One region of the Pseudodesulfovibrio hydrargyri genome, then DNA from elsewhere that is predicted to be linked to it. Evidence: riboswitches for the same ligand, from Rfam matches in the RefSeq annotation. Region 1 holds a riboswitch; the other holds the start of a gene.
What was found. Region 1 has a riboswitch for cobalamin ahead of BerOc1_RS15570 (sirohydrochlorin cobaltochelatase). Riboswitches for the same ligand answer to the same signal wherever they lie in the genome.
Positions count from the first base shown of each region.

Region 2: another riboswitch for cobalamin. It lies ahead of metE (5-methyltetrahydropteroyltriglutamate--homocysteine S-methyltransferase); the one in region 1 lies ahead of BerOc1_RS15570 (sirohydrochlorin cobaltochelatase).

Region 1 covers NZ_LKAQ01000004.1:2,435,925-2,443,684, reverse strand. Annotated here, with positions in the region: gene BerOc1_RS15595 (L-threonylcarbamoyladenylate synthase) at 1-274, opposite strand, end outside; gene BerOc1_RS15590 (TrmH family RNA methyltransferase) at 285-875, opposite strand; gene BerOc1_RS15585 (response regulator) at 1,059-1,454, shown strand; gene BerOc1_RS15580 (Hpt domain-containing protein) at 1,470-2,195, shown strand; gene BerOc1_RS15575 (chemotaxis protein CheA) at 2,205-3,890, shown strand; cobalamin riboswitch at 3,904-4,081, shown strand; gene BerOc1_RS15570 (sirohydrochlorin cobaltochelatase) at 4,205-5,179, shown strand; gene BerOc1_RS15565 (FecCD family ABC transporter permease) at 5,184-6,221, shown strand; gene BerOc1_RS15560 (ABC transporter ATP-binding protein) at 6,214-6,999, shown strand; gene BerOc1_RS15555 (ABC transporter substrate-binding protein) at 6,996-7,760, shown strand, end outside.
Region 2 covers NZ_LKAQ01000001.1:791,837-799,596, forward strand. Annotated here, with positions in the region: gene BerOc1_RS03645 (PilZ domain-containing protein) at 1-495, opposite strand, end outside; gene BerOc1_RS03650 (hypothetical protein) at 968-1,423, opposite strand; gene BerOc1_RS03655 (sigma-54-dependent transcriptional regulator) at 1,498-2,922, opposite strand; gene BerOc1_RS03660 (PEP-CTERM sorting domain-containing protein) at 3,262-4,029, opposite strand; gene tpx (thiol peroxidase) at 4,398-4,916, shown strand; gene BerOc1_RS03670 (flavodoxin) at 5,194-5,634, opposite strand; cobalamin riboswitch at 5,959-6,146, shown strand; gene metE (5-methyltetrahydropteroyltriglutamate--homocysteine S-methyltransferase) at 6,231-7,760, shown strand, end outside.

The DNA of each region.
Region 1 (7,760 bases):
GTCCGGGCAGAGCCTTGACCAGGATGGACAGCGGGCCGGGCCAGAACGCACCGGCCAGGTCCAGCAGGGAGCGGGACTTTTCGGCGGTGACCAGGTCGAGCATGTCCAGCCCGCCGATGATCAGCGGCAGGGGCCGTTCCTCGGAGCGTCCCTTGACGTGGGCCACGCGGTCGCAGGCCTTCTCGCTGGTGGCGTCGCAGCCCAGCGCGTAGAGGGTTTCGGTGGGGTATATGACGATGCCGTTGGAACGCAGGGCCTTGAGCAACTCTTGCATGACTCTCTCCTTACCTCGAATACCATTGGGTTTTGAGCGATTCCAGTTCCTCCCGGGAGAAGGAGGGTTGGTCGTACATGCCGGCGGCGTTCCGCTGGGTGAACGCCTGATACAATATGATGGCCGCGGCCACCGAGACGTTGAAGCTCTGGACCATGCCCTGCATGGGGATGTAGACCTCGTCCGGGACCAGCCTGGCCAGATCCGGCGAAGTGCCCCGGTGCTCGTTGCTCAGGATGACCGCCGTGGGCCGGGTGAAGTCGATGTCCATGACCGGCCGGGCCGTGTCCGAAAACCCGGTGCGCAGGATGCGCATGCCCTGCCCCTTCAGTTCGGCGACCATCTCGGCCGCGTCCACGTGCTCGGTGCGCTCGATCCATTTCTTGGCCGAGGCCGAACTCTTCTGGGCCAGGTCGGGCCACTGCGAGTCAGTGTAGTACAAGTGCACCCCGGCCACGCCGAAGGCGTCGCAACTCCTGAGGACCGCCGAAACATTGTGGGGGTCCCAGATGTTGTCCATGATCAGGGTCAGGTCCCGCTGCCGCCTGGACAGCACCGCGTCGATGCGTTTTTTCCTTTCTTCCGTTATCTGTCTGGGCATGCGGCGTTGGTATCCATTCTGCAATGGTTTGGCAACCCCGGACCCCCTCCCTGGGTGTCGCAACCGGCCAGATTATAATGTGATGCGAGTTATAAATTCCTATCATCATATTGACATTTTTTCATTTTACGTAGGAAAAGAAGATGTGAATTCTCTTTCCAAGACAAGAAAGCGGAGAACGAAATGCGTGCACTTATTGTCGAAGACGAATTCCTAAGCCGCAAGGTCCTGCGGTCGTTCCTGATGACCCTCTTCGAGGTGGACATCGTGGTCAACGGCCGGGAGGCGGTCGAGGCGTTCAAGCTGGGCCATGACGAAAACAGGCCGTACGACCTGATCCTCATGGACATCATGATGCCCGAGGTGGACGGGATAGAGGCGTTGCAGAAGATTCGGGCCCTCGAGACAAAGCACAACTACCGGCCGAGGGTCAAGGTGATCATGACCACGGCCCTGGACGACCCCCGGACGGTCATCCGAACCTTCCACGACGGCGAGGCTTCGGCCTACATCGTCAAGCCGGTCGCCAAAGACAAGTTGTACGCCGAGCTGGAAAAGCTCGGGCTCCTGCACAAGTAAAGCCGAGGACCCGTCATGAGCGAAGACCCGATGGTCGAGGAGTTCTTCTCCGAAGTCAACGACAAGTATTACCCCCAGGTAATGGAGGGACTCGAACTGCTCGAGGGCGACGATCTGAGCCAGGGCATCGAGATCCTGGCCCGCCCCCTGCACACCATCAAGGGCGTAACCGGGTTCATGGCGGGCTTTGAAGAGGCTTCCCACTTCACTCACAAGATAGAGGATTTCCTGAAGAAGGTGCAGTCCGGCGAGGTCGAGTCGACGCCGGGCAACGTGACCCTGCTCTCGCGCGGGGTGAACATGATCTTCCAGGTTCTGGAACAACTCAGGGAGGGCGACACGGACACCGGTGAGCGCGAGGAGGTCCTGTCCCTGATCAAGGAGGCGTCCTCCAGCGAACAGGCCGAGGGCGAGTCGCTCGGCGCGGGTGTGGACGTGGAGACCCGGGACGGGGTGACCGTGATCACGGTCAAGGACCCGCGCGTCCACCTGGAGGGCCACTTCAAACCGATCATCTCCGCCATCCTGTCCATCGAGCCCGGCGACCCGGTGCTCCTGGACCTCGGCGGGGTGCTGACCTTCGGCTCCGGGGCTTGGGCCGCCGTGGCCAGCATGGGCACGACCTTCAAGATCGCGGCCTGCAACCTCTCCCCGGACGCCAAGCAGACGCTTATCGGGTGGGGCCTCGACAAAACCATTTCCATATATCCCGACAGGGAAACCTACTTCACCGCGCAATAAGGGGAAGCCATGCAGGACAGCATCATCCAGTGCATCGAGGACATCGAACAGCAGATCCTCGAAGTTGACGCCACCGGCCAGGGGGTCGAGGCGGTGGTGGACGCACTCGGCCTGTCTTGCATGCAGCTCTCCTCCGCCGGGGTCATCGCCCTGCTGGACATGCTCAAGGACGGCATCACGCCGGTCAACAGCGAGATCATCACCTCCCTGCTCGGCATCTGCGAGGCCCAGAAGAAGTTCTTTTTCGCCCTGGGCGGCCTGCTCGAGGGCAGCGCCGACGCCCTGGCCAAGATCAAGACCTCGCCGTCCGCCCCGGTGATCGAGGAGTCCGAGGAGGACGCGGCCAAGGCCTTCGAGGAACCGCCCACGGCCGAGGCCGACGTGCCCGAGGAAGAGGAAGCGGGCACCGAATCCAAACCCGACTCCAAGGCGGACGCCAAGGCCGAGTCCAAGTCCGACTCCAAGGCGGACGCCAAGTCCGCAACCTCGGCCATCTCCTCCATCCGCGTGGCCACCGACCGGCTCGACCGGGTCATCGAACTGGTCGGCAAGCTCATGGTCACCTACGCGGTCATCGCCCAGGGCGGGGCCACCAGCATGACCCAGATGGCCTCCAGCCTGCGCGAGCTGGACAACGTCATCACCCGGCTCCAGCAGGAGGTCAACGCCATCCGCCTGGTGCCGCTCAAGCAGATTTTCATGCCCATGCACCGGCTGGTCAAGAGCCTGTCCCAGAAGATCGGCAAGAAGCTCGACTTCGAGGTCAAGGGCGACGACCTGGCCCTGGACAAGACCATCGTGGAATCCCTGAACGAACCCCTGGTCCACCTGCTCCGCAACGCCGTGGACCACGGCCTGGAAGACCCCGAGGGACGCAAGGCCGCGGGCAAGCCGGAAAGCGGCACCGTGACCCTGTCCGCCTGGCGCAAGGGCGACAGCGCCTTCATCCAGGTCAGCGACGACGGGCGCGGCCTGGACCCGGACCGCATCCTGGCCAAGGCGCTGGAAAAGGGGCTGGCCGACCCGGACAAGGAGTACGAGACCGAGGAGATTCTCCAGTTCGTGCTCCAGAGCGGCTTCTCCACGGCCGAAAAGATCACCGACGTGTCCGGGCGCGGCGTGGGCATGGACGCCGTGGTCAACGCCATCAAGGTCGCCCTGGACGGCGAGGTGTCCATCAAGAGCACGCTCGGCAAGGGCGCGTCCTTCACCATCGTCATCCCCCTGGACCGCTCGGCCAACGAGGGCATCGTGGACGCCCTGGTCTGCAAGGTGGGCGGCGACACCTTCATCATGCCCAGCCGCGACGTGGTCGAGATATACATGCCCCGGCACAACGACGTGGTCGAACTGCCCGACGGCCGCGAGACCGTGGACGTGCGCGGCGAGATCCACTCCCTGCTCCGGCTGGCCGACCTCCTGGAACTGACCCCGGAGATCGACAACATCGAGATGGCCCAGGCCATCGTGGTCCGGGTGGGCGACTACAAGGGGGCCATCCTGGTGGACGAAGTGCTCCGCCAGCAGCAGGTGGTCATCACCGGCTTCACCGTGCCGGTGCAGGAAATCTTCGACATCCCCATCCTGGGCTACGGCATGATGGGCGAATCCGACGCCCTGGTCATCAACGCCGAGGAAATGATCCAGCAATTCCAGGAACGCATCGCCAAGGCCGCCGACTCCTCCTTGACATAACCGCCGCCCGGAGCATAATCCTCAATCTTCAGGTGTCCTCGGACTCAATAGGGAATCCCGTGCGAATCGGGAGCGGACCCGCCGCCGTGACGTCCTGCCGAACCGCTGCCATTCATGCCACTGGGGTTTCCCCTGGGAAGGCGGCAGCGGGAGGGACCAGCCGGAAGACCTGCCTGAAGCGCGCAAAGGACTTGCCACGGTGGTACGTGGGCTTGCCGCCGAGGTATCGAAGGGAATAATACGGACCCCTTCCTCTGAATTCGATGAGGAAGGGGTTTTTCATTTCCCTCACCCGCCCCTTTTGGAGAACATTGATGACCTTGTTCAGAAACTCCATCTTCCTCCTGCTCGCCCTGCTGCTGGCCGTCCCGGCGCAGGCCGGGCACCACGACGAGGGCCCGGCCAAACCGGCCATCGTCCTGGCCGCCTTCGGCACCTCCTATCCCGAAGCGGTCAAATCCATCCTGAACATCAAGACCAAGGTGGAAGCGGCCAACCCCGGCGTGCCCGTGCGCCTGGCCTTCACCTCCAACATCATCCGCCACATCTGGCAGAAGCGTCAGGACGACGCGGCCTGGAAAACGGCGCACGCCGACATCCCCGAGGAAGTCCTGTACGTCAAGCACCCGCTGGCCACCATCGCGGACCTCCAGAACGACGGCTACCGCGACGTCACCGTGCAGTCCCTGCACGTTTTCGCGGGCGAGGAGTTCAACGACCTGCTCGCCCTGATCGGCGGGCTCAAGGCCATCCGCACCCTCAAGGCCAAGAACATGCCCTTCGCCCGGCTCGCCGTCGGCCGCCCGGCCCTGGGCATGCCCGGCACGGAATATCCGTACACCGAGGACATGGCCCGGGCCGCCAAGATCCTCAAGGACGACGTGGACCAGGCCAAAAAGCTTGGCGCTGCCCTGGTCTACATGGGCCACGGCAACGACTTCTTCTCCACGGGCATCTATGCGGAATTCCAGAAGGTGCTCCAGGCTGAATACGGCTACCCCATCTTCATCGGCTGCGTGGAGGGCTATCCGGCCTTCGACGACATGGAGGCGCAGCTCAAGGGCGCGGGCAAGAAAAAGGTCCTGCTCAAGCCGTTCATGATCGTGGCCGGGGACCACGCCTCCAACGACATGGCCGGCAACGAGGACGACTCCTGGAAGACCATGCTGACCAAGCGGGGCTACACGGTGACCACCGACCTGCGCGGCCTGGGCATGCTCGACGGCTGGGCCGACATCTACGTGGACCATCTCAAGGACGCCATGGCCGCAACGCCGGGCGCGCAATAGGATCATGACGACCGCCGCCTCCCGTACCCCCCTGCGCAACGGCCTGACCGTGGCCCTGCTCGCCGCCGTGCTTGCCGGGCTGGGCCTGGCCGCCTGCGGCCTGGGAGTCATCCCCATCCCGCCGGACGAGATCCTGCGCGGGCTGCTGGACGGGCTGAGGGGGGCGGCGGATTCCCTGAGCGCCACCACGGCGGGCATCCTTTTCGACGTCCGCCTGCCGCGCATCCTGACCTGTACGGCCGTGGGCTTCGGCCTGGCCGTGGCGGGCGCTGTCTTCCAGGGGCTGCTGCTCAACCCCCTGGCCGACCCGTTCACCCTGGGCGTGTCCTCGGGCGCGGCCTTCGGCGCGGCCCTGGCCCTGCTCCTGGGGCTCTCCTTTTTCGGACCGGCCACCCTCCTGGTCCTGGCCTTTGCGGGCGCGGCCCTGACCTTAGCCGCCGTCATCTCGCTGGCCGGGCGGGACGGCGAGCTGTCCCCGGCCTCGCTCATCCTGGCCGGGGTCATCGTCTCGGCCATCCTCTCGGCGGGCATCAGCTTCATCAAGTACCTGGCCGATGAGCGGGTTTCGGTCATCGTCTTCTGGCTCATGGGCAGCTTCGTGGGCCGGACCCTGGGCGACGCCGCCCTGGCCGGCTTCGCCGCGCTGACGGCCTTCGCGGTCTGCCTCTACTACGGCCGCGACCTGAACATCATGAGCCTGGGAACCCGCTCGGCCCGCAGCCTGGGCGTGGACACCGGCCGGGTGCGCCTGATCCTGCTGGTGACCGCCTCCCTGGTCAGCGCGGTCTGCGTGTCCGTGAGCGGGATCATCGGCTTCGTCGGGCTGATTGTTCCGCACCTGATGCGCATGGTCGTGGGCCCGGACAACCGCTGGCTGCTGCCCGCCTCGGGCCTGGGCGGGGCCATCCTGCTCCTGCTGGCCGACACCGTGACCCGCGCGCTGCTGCCCCACGAGGTGCCCATCGGCGTGCTCACCGCGCTCATCGGCGGCCCGGTCTTCTGCTGGATATTCAGCCGCTCCCGGAGGCTGGCCCGTGGATAGCGCCACCTTCACCCTGCAGGACCTCGGCTTCTCCTACGGCGACACGCCGGTCCTGCACGGCCTGGACCTGGGCTTTGCCCCGGGCATGGTCCACGGGGTCGTCGGGCCCAACGGCAGCGGCAAGTCCACCCTGCTCGGCCTGCTGGCCGGGCTGATCGCGCCCACCTCGGGCGCGGTGCGCCTCAACGGCGAGGACGTGTCCGGCTGTCCTCCGGCCCGGCTGGCCGCACGCTGCGCCCTGGTCTCCCAGGACCAGCCCCTGCGCTTCCCGTTCACCGTGGCCGAGACCGTGCTCATGGGGCGGCACCCGCACATTCCCCGGTTCAGCCGCCCTTCGCTGCGCGACATGGAACGCGTGGAACAGGCCCTGGCCGGCATGGACCTCTCAAGCCTGCGCCACCGTCCCGTGGCCGACCTGTCCGGGGGCGAGCGCCAGCGCACCGCCGTGGCGCGCGGTCTGGCCCAGGACACCCCGGCCCTGCTCCTGGACGAACCCACCTCGGCCATGGACATCCGCCACGCCATGGCGACCATGGAGGAGCTCGCCCGGCTGGCCGGAACGGGCCGCACCGTGGTGGCCGTGCTCCACGACCTGAACCTGGCCGCGCGGTACTGCGACAACCTGGTCATGCTGGACAAAGGGGCCGTTCACGCCTATGGCAACGTGTCCCGCACGCTCACTCCCGAAAACATCCACGCGGTCTTCGGCGTGCGCGCAGCCGTTCTGGAAACCGAATACGGACCGCACATCGCCTATATCCAAGGAAACCGATCTTGAAACGCCTCTTCTTCACCTTCGCCTTCATCCTGCTCCTCTGTTCCACCGCCCAGGCCCGGACCATCACCGACGATTCGGGACGGACCGTCGCCTTCGAAAAGCCGTTCACCCGGATCATCTCCCTGTACGGGGCGCACACCGAAAACCTCTTCGCCCTCGGACTGGACGAGCAGATCATCGGCGTGTCCACAGGCGAGGACTATCCGGCCGCGGCCCTGGCCAAGCCCGCCTTCAACGCCCGGGACGGGGTGGAGAAGTTCCTGGCCGCCAAGCCCGACCTCATCCTGGTCCGGCCCATGCACATGCGCACCTACGCCGGGCTGTGGAACGCGCTCGCCCGCCACGGCGTCACCGTGGTCTCGCTCCAGCCCGACTCCGTCGAGGCCATGTTCGACTACTGGCGCGCCCTGGGCGCCCTGACCGGCCGCCAGACCAAGGCCGAATACATGATCGAGGACTTTCGCGACGGCGTGCGCCGCGCCGAGGACCGGCTGTCCACCATCCCCGTGGAAGAGCGGCCCGGCGTGTTCTTCGAATCCATCCACCGCAAGTCCGCCACCTTCTCGCCCGGCTCCATGCCCTTGTTCGTCCTGGAAAAGGCGGGCGGCATCAACGTGGCCGCCGACGCCCGCCCCCGCCACGGAACCAACATCGCGGACTACGGCCTGGAACGGCTGCTGGACAAAGGGAATAAAATCGACGTCTACCTGGCCCAGCACGGGACCATGAACGACGTCTCGGTCGGCGACATCGTGAACAGC
Region 2 (7,760 bases), on a different contig from region 1:
CATCATGGCATCCACCATGGAGACCGTTTCGGGGTTGTTGCTTTCGAACACCCCGACCATGGACACGTCGCGGTCCACCTTGTGGCGCAACCGCCTGCAATAGAATGAGACCGTCTGCGCAAGATGGGGCAGGGTGAAAAACACCTCGAAAAACGAGGATGTCGCCAGCTTCTCCGCCAATTCCGGGGGGATATCCTTGAAGGAGATACGCAATCCGCCCTGGGAAATGTCGTCCACCACCACCGGATAACTCCGCATCTCCCTGTCGGAAAACTTTACGCATGATATCGCGGGAAGCGACACATCCACCCGATGGTAACGCCGCCGCTCCTTGCCGTTCATCGACCAGTCCCGGCTGATGAAATGCTTCAGGGTCCCTTCCACGAGGTTGGAAACATACTGGGAACAGTCCAGCCCCTCAGCTCTGGCCACGCGCTTGAGTGCCTGAAAATTCTCACGATCCATGTCGAAACATATTTTCACCGATTCAGACATCTTTACAACTACCTTAAAACGTATCGTGCAGTGCGTGGGGCGGTTCCCCCGGAGCCCCGTTCCAATACCTCAACAATCTTTAATAATTTTGCAAAAAACATACCGCGTCTGTTGCACGATTCCACCCTTCCGTCACTCCGTACGGGAGGCGAAGGGGTGATCTCCCGCGACATGCGAAATCGATCCGAAATTATCGAATAATACAATGGAGCTAGAAGCCCGCTCCCAACCGGAAGCCGAACACCAAAAAAAGCGCTCCCGCCATCCGACCGAAACAATTCCGCGCCGGACAGGGCCGGGAACCCCTTACACAGTGTCTGGCAATCCGACATCGAGCCGAACAAGATGGAATCCCGCGACAAGGATATCCCGCCTGCGGTCGTGGCGGCCGTACCGATAACGGTTGAGGAAATCTGACGTAAAGACGGGCGCGCCCGTCGGCGTCCCCGAGGGAGGATCGGCCCGGAACCGGCTACATGAGGAAACGCTGAATGCGCGGTTTGTCGTCGGTCTCGTCCGAGACCTGGACGCCCACTTCCACCGGGTCGTCCAGGACGATACGCTTGGGAAGGCACTCCAGGGTCGTGACCGAATCGTCCACCTGGAAGGTCACGCTCAGCCCTTCGATCTGCTGGAGCATGCCGGCGAACACGTGCCCTTTGTCCTTGAATTCAAGGAGCATGCCCTGGTTCGAGATGTTCCGGATCTGGACGGGAAAGACCATGATCTCCCCGCTGGATTTCAACACCTGGACCAGTCCGGGGATCGTGACGGACCTGCGCGGGCAACACCGCCTGTCGTTGGCGTCCGGGGCGTCTTCCGCCAGGGCGCTCCCCAAGAGCGCTCCGAGCCGGTTGACGATCTCGGTGAGCGCGGCGCCGTCCTTTACGGCGACATGCATCCGTTTATTGATCTTGTAGTCGTACATGTAATTTTGAAAGCAAATTTCGCGCCAAAAAGACGCGACCTGCGGAAAAAATCAAGACGGCCGATCAGGGCGCGTCAGCTGCTTTTCAGGGACAGGTTGTGCTTGCTCAACAGCTCGTACAGGCGGGCGCGGGAAAGGCCGGAGAGCTTGCAGGCCGTGGAGATGGAGGCGTCGCTGAGCTGAACCAGCCGCACGAGGTAGGCCTGTTCCATGGCCTCCACCGCTTCCTGGCGTGCCGCCTTCATGATCGGGAAGTCCTCCACCGTGGCGGGCAGGGAGAACTGGCTCGGCATGACGCCCGCGTCCTGCGTGGGCTGGCCGTTTTCGCCCATGTCTTGAAACACGCGGCGCATGCGCAACTGCTGGGGAAGATGGTAGATATTCAAGTACTTGGAGAAGCGGGCCTTCTGCAGCGAGACGTGGAGGACGTTGACCAGCTCGCGCACGTTGCCGGGCCAGTCGTAAAGCCGCAGGGTCTCGATGAACTGGGGATCGACCTCCTTCGCCTCCATGCCGTTCTCTTTGCACAGGGAGGGCAGGTAGTGCCGGGTCAGCATCTCGATGTCGCCGTTGCGTTCGCGCAGGGGCGGCAGGTCGATGATCACGCTCTGCAACCGGTAATAGAGGTCGCTGCGGAATTCGCCCCGGGCGACCATCTCCTCGAGATTCCGGTTGGTGGCCGCCACCAGCCTGAAATCGCTGTAGACCTCCTTGCTGGAACTGAGCGGGCGGAAGGTCTTCTCCTGCAGGACGCGGAGCAGGGACTTCTGGATACCCAGGTCGAGATCGCCGATCTCGTCCAGGAACAAGGTTCCGCCGTGGGCCAGGTGGAACAGCCCCTTGCGGTCCTGGTCCGCCCCGGTGAAGGACCCCTTGGAGTGGCCGAACAGCAGGCTCTCGGCCAGCGTCGAAGGGAGATTGGTGCAGTCCACCACGATGTACCGCTTGTCCTTGCGGTCGCTGTTGTTGTGCAGCGCCCGGGCAAAGAGCTCCTTGCCGGTCCCGGTCTCGCCGGTGATGAGCACGTTGCCGTTGCCCTTGGCGGAGATGGCCAGCCGTTCGAGGCACTGGTTCAGGGCGGGGCTATCGCCGATGATCTCGTCGCGGATCAGGGTCTCGGTCCGCTCTTTCCGGACGGTCTTCTGCTGCAGCAGATTCTGGATGACCTGACGGAAGCGTTCCTCCTTGATCGGCTTGACCAGGTAATCCTTGACCCCTGCGGCAAAGGCCTGGGAGATGTAGTCGGTATCCGGCTCTCCGGTGAGCATGACGATATCCACGTCGGGGTCGAGCTCGGTCAGACGGGGGATGTGGGCCAGCCCGCTGCCCTCGTGGAGGTTGAGGTCCAGAAAGATGATGTCGAAGTGGCTGCTCTTGAGGAGCGTCAGCCCTTCTATCCCGGAATACACGCAATGGCAGTCGTAGCCCATCTTCTTGACGATGGACTCGACGACGGCGCATTGGAACGGGTCGTCATCTATGAGTAATATCTTTCCCACTAAAGACTCCACTCCACAATTTCCTATCCCTGACCTGCGGCCCTGCGGACAACGGATACCGGACAAAAGTTAGCGATTCTATACATAGGCGCGTTTTTTCTGTCCATAGGAGAAACTCCCGTTTCCGTTTTTCCCGGACAAAGACCCTCCGCAGGGTTAAAAACCCGTGTAACCCCTTGCTTTCAGCATACCCCTCTTCTCCGATTTTTCAAGACTTTCCGGTTCGAATTCGTGAAGGACGATGCCGAACGCCGAAAGCCGGGCGGGAGCACCGCCGGCAAAAAGGCCGGACAGTCCGCGGACTGTCCGGCCTTCCATTACTTTAACGGTGGACGCGGATCAGAAAAAGCGCTTTCTCCTGCGACCGTAGAGCAGCAGCCCCAGGCCGCCAAAGCCGAGCAGCAGGAAGGTGGAGGGTTCGGGAGCGGGGACCAGGGCCTCGCCGAAGAGCACGTCGTTGCCGCAGGTCATGGCGAAACCGTAGGTAAACGCCCTGATTCCCGAGAAATCGAGGTTGATGTCGGACCAATTGGTCTCGCCCAGGCTGTTTTCCGCGATCCAGTAATCCCAGCCGTCGTAGCCGACGTCCGACAGGACGTCATCCAGGTCGACCCAGGCCCGGACCGGGTGATCATGCCTGCCCTCTGCGCCCCGGGGCCAGAAGGACTCCTGGTAGCCGACCCGATTGCCGTTTTCATAGGACAGATCATCCAAGGCGAACAGGCCGTAGCCGAACTCCTCCCTGGAGATGGACCCGTCCCCAAAGACCCGCAGCGTGTGGTGCAGGACATAGTCCCACGCCCCGTCCTGATTCGTATCGAAGAACCAGTCGCCGGGAACGAGACTCCGGCTGGTGCTCGAGTAGTTCAATTGGATTCCGGAAAGGGTGTGGCCGTCGAAGATGAAGTTGCCGCCGGTAATGTCCGGGGTCCCGATGACATCCCGGTTGTTTTGCGGGACCCACCAGCCGTTGACAACGTCCCGGTTGCGGTTCCCGTATCCGGACCAGTAATTCACATCGTCCCCGAACGCCACCGAATACGCCCGGGCGTACGGGGCCTGGAGCAGGCAGATGGCGAACAGAGCTATTGCAATAAGGCGTTTCATGGTGTCTCCCACGTTGAATTCCCCGTTTTTTTCTTACCGGAAATAAGCACAAAACATGCCAGACATGTAAAACACGGGTTTTGACGTCCTGAACGTATGAAAAATGTCATTTTACCCGACATTTTGTCGGACTCTCTTACATTTTGTGCTTGTTTGAACATGATGCCATAGATTTTAACCATGGAATGTGAAAAAAAACGGGCCAACCGCCGATAACCGACAGGGTCGGCCTGTCCGGGAAGGGGGCTGAGTCCGCCCAACCCCGCAAAAAAGAACGAGAACAATTATTGGTTGCACCTTTACTCGCCATTGTGGATACTTATTTGAATGAGAACGACCAACCCACATTCGTGAAAGGAGCCAATATCATGGTTGAAAGAACCGAAATCATCACGTTCAAAGGCAATCCGCTGACCCTCATAGGCCCTGAAGTCAAAGTCGGCGACACCGCTCCCGACTTCACCGTGATCACCAACGCGCTGAAACCCGCCACCCTGGCCGACTTTTCCGGCAAGGTGCTGGTCATCGCCTCGGTGCCCTCCCTGGACACCCCCGTGTGCGACATGGAGACGCGTCGCTTCAACACCGAGGCCACGGCGCTCGGCGACGACGTGAAAATCCTGACCGTCAGCATGGACCTGCCCTTTGCCCAGGCCCGGTGGTGCGGCGCGGCCGGAATCGAGGCCGTACAGACCCTGTCCGACCACGCCCAGGCCTCCTTCGGAGAGAACTGGGGCACCCTCATCAAGGAATTGCGCCTTCTGACCCGCGCGGTCTTCGTGGTGGGCAAGGACGGCAAGATCGCCTACGTCCAGTACCTGAAGGAAGTCACCGAGGAGCCCGACTACGAGGCCGCTCTCAAGGTCGTCCGCGAACTGATCGGCTGATCCGTCCCCGCGCTGCGCACGGCATTTTGGCCCGGAAGCAAAACTTCCGGGCTTTTTCATGTCCTGCGGCGGAGGATCCCGACCTTCCCGGCCGCGCCGTCAAGGCCTGTCGGAAAGTTTGACACCACCTTACCGGCGTCCTCACGGCCCGTCATCCACTGCCCCCCCCTCCCACCGCACCCCGATCTCCTCGAAAAAAGGCTTGGAAGGATATCCTTCCAAGCCTTTGCCCTTGCCGAAGCGACCGTCTTTTCCGAAGGCGCAGACGGGCGCGGCGCTACAATCCGGGCAGGATGGTTCCGGCCCAGGCAGTGACATCCCCCATGTCGGGGTCTCCGTCGATCTTCAGGGAATCGCCGACCAGGACCGCGCCCAGATCCTCGGCCTTCTCCTCGATGGCGTCCACCGCCCCGCAAAAGTACTCGTAGGACGAATCGCCGCAACCGAAGACCGCGACCTTCTTCCCTTGCAGCCCGGCCTTGTCCAGGTTGTCGTAGACCGGGATGAAGTCGTCCTGGAGCTCGATGGAGTCGTCGCCCCAGGTGGAAGAGCCGAGGAGCACGGCGTCGAAGCCGTCGGCCATATCCTCCACGGCCACGTCGGCCGCATTCCTGGCCTCCACTTTCCGTCCGTTCTTCTCCAGGAATTTCGCGATGGCGTCCGCCACGCTCTCGGTGTTGCCGGTGGTCGAACCGTAGACGATCAATACCTTGCCCATGGTGTTTTCCTCGTTGCGTTGAAGTTGTCTCGTGCGCACGGGCCCTCGCCGGGCCCGATACAGTATGAAGGGAAAGAGGAAATCATGTTCAACTCCAGCTCCGGCGGTTAGGCTGGCATCCGTAGTCGCGAATGCCCCATGTCAATTGCCTATAGTGAAAGTGAAAATCATTTTCACGAAAAATAGGAGGCTGTCCGCCATTTGTCAACCACCCACTTTTCCAACTTCGCCGCCTTCCCGTTCTCGCCTTTTCAGCCTGCGGGGAGCTCAACCGGTCCAGTGCTGCCCGCGCACAGCCTCCCGCTGCGTCGAACAAATGCTTGCCATTTGTCGCATGTTCAAATATCAATACATCTTGATATAAGGATATGGCAAGAAACGGAAAGCGGTGAAAGACCGCTGCGGACGGGCCGCTGTAACCGGCATAACTCGTTGAGGACCACCGGATTCGGGAAGGGAATCAACATGATGGGGCCGGAAGCCAGAAGACGTCTTGCCGGGATGCGCACCACTTCGCGACCACACCCGGCCACCCGCGGCGGTCGGCGTCGCGAGGCGGGCGCAGACTGATTTTCACCCGTAACCATGGAGCAGACATGCACGCGCACGTTTTGGGATTTCCCCGCATGGGGATCGACCGGGAACTGAAATGGGCCCTGGAAAAGTACTGGCGGGGCGAGATTCCCGAAGCCGATCTGGCCGCCACGGCCGACGAATTGCAAAAACGGCACTGGGCCGTCCAGGCCGGGGCCGGGCTGGACCTTGTCCCGGTGGGCGACTTTTCCCTGTACGACCACGTCCTCGACACGGCCGCCATGCTCGGCGCGGTCCCGCCCCGCTTTGGCCGGGGCGGCGGCGAGGTAGACCTTGAGACCTACTTCCACATGGCCCGGGGCGACGCCGAACACGGCATTCCGGCCATGGAGATGACCAAGTGGTTCGACACCAATTACCACTACATCGTCCCGGAACTGGCCCCGGACACCACCTTCGCCAAGACCGGCAGCCGCCTTCTCGAGGCGGTGGAGTCGGCCCGGTCCCTGGGGCTCTCCCCCAAACCGGTCCTGGTCGGTCCGCTAACCTTCCTGCTGCTGGCCAAGGAGGTCGACGGCTGCGACCGCTGGGCGCACCTCGACTCCCTGGTGGACGCCTATTGTGCGGTCATCCGCGAGCTGGACGGGCTGTGCGCCTGGATCCAGCTGGACGAGCCCATCCTGTGCACGGACCTCTCCGACAAGGCCAAGGCTGCCTTTGCCGCGGCGTACGCGCGCATCCGCGAAGCGGCAATCAGCTCCCGGCTGCTCCTGGCCACCTATTTCGGCGCGCCGGGCGACAACCTGGACACGGCCCTGGCCCTGCCCGTGGACGGCCTGCATGCGGACCTGGTCCGCGCACCGGGCCAGTTGACGGAAATCCTGGGCAAGCTGCCGCCGAACATGACCCTTTCCATGGGCTTGGTGGACGGCCGGAACATCTGGAAGACCGAACTGGAAACCGCCCTGCGCAAGGTCAACACGGCCCGCCAGCAGGTCAAAACGGACCGGCTCATGATCGGCTCGAGCTGCTCCCTGCTCCACTGCCCGGTGGACGCGGCGGGCGAGACCGGACTCGACCCCGAGATCAAACGCTGGATGGCCTTCGCCGCCCAGAAATGCGCCGAGATCGCGGCCCTGAAGCAGGCCGCCGTGGGCAAGGGCGCGCCCGGACTGTTTCAGGAGAACAAGGACGCCCTGCTGGCACGTGCCGCGCACCGCGACGTGGCGGACAAGGCGGTCCGCGAGCGGGTCCTGGCGATCACGCCCGGAATGTATGACCGCACTTCGCCCCTGGCCGTGCGCGCCGAGGCGCAGCATGAGCGGCTGAAACTCCCCCTGTTCCCGACCACGACCATCGGCTCCTACCCGCAGACCGCCGAAATCCGCCGCACGCGGCTGCGCTTCCGCAAGGGCGAAATCACGGAGACGGAGTACGTCGCGGCCATGCGGGCCGAGATCGCCGAAGTGGTCGCCCACCAGGAGGAGCTGGGACTGGACGTGCTGGTCCACGGCGAGCCCGAGCGCAACGACATGGTCGAGTACTTCGGCCAGCAGCTCAAGGGATTCTGCTTCACCCAAAACGGCTGGGTC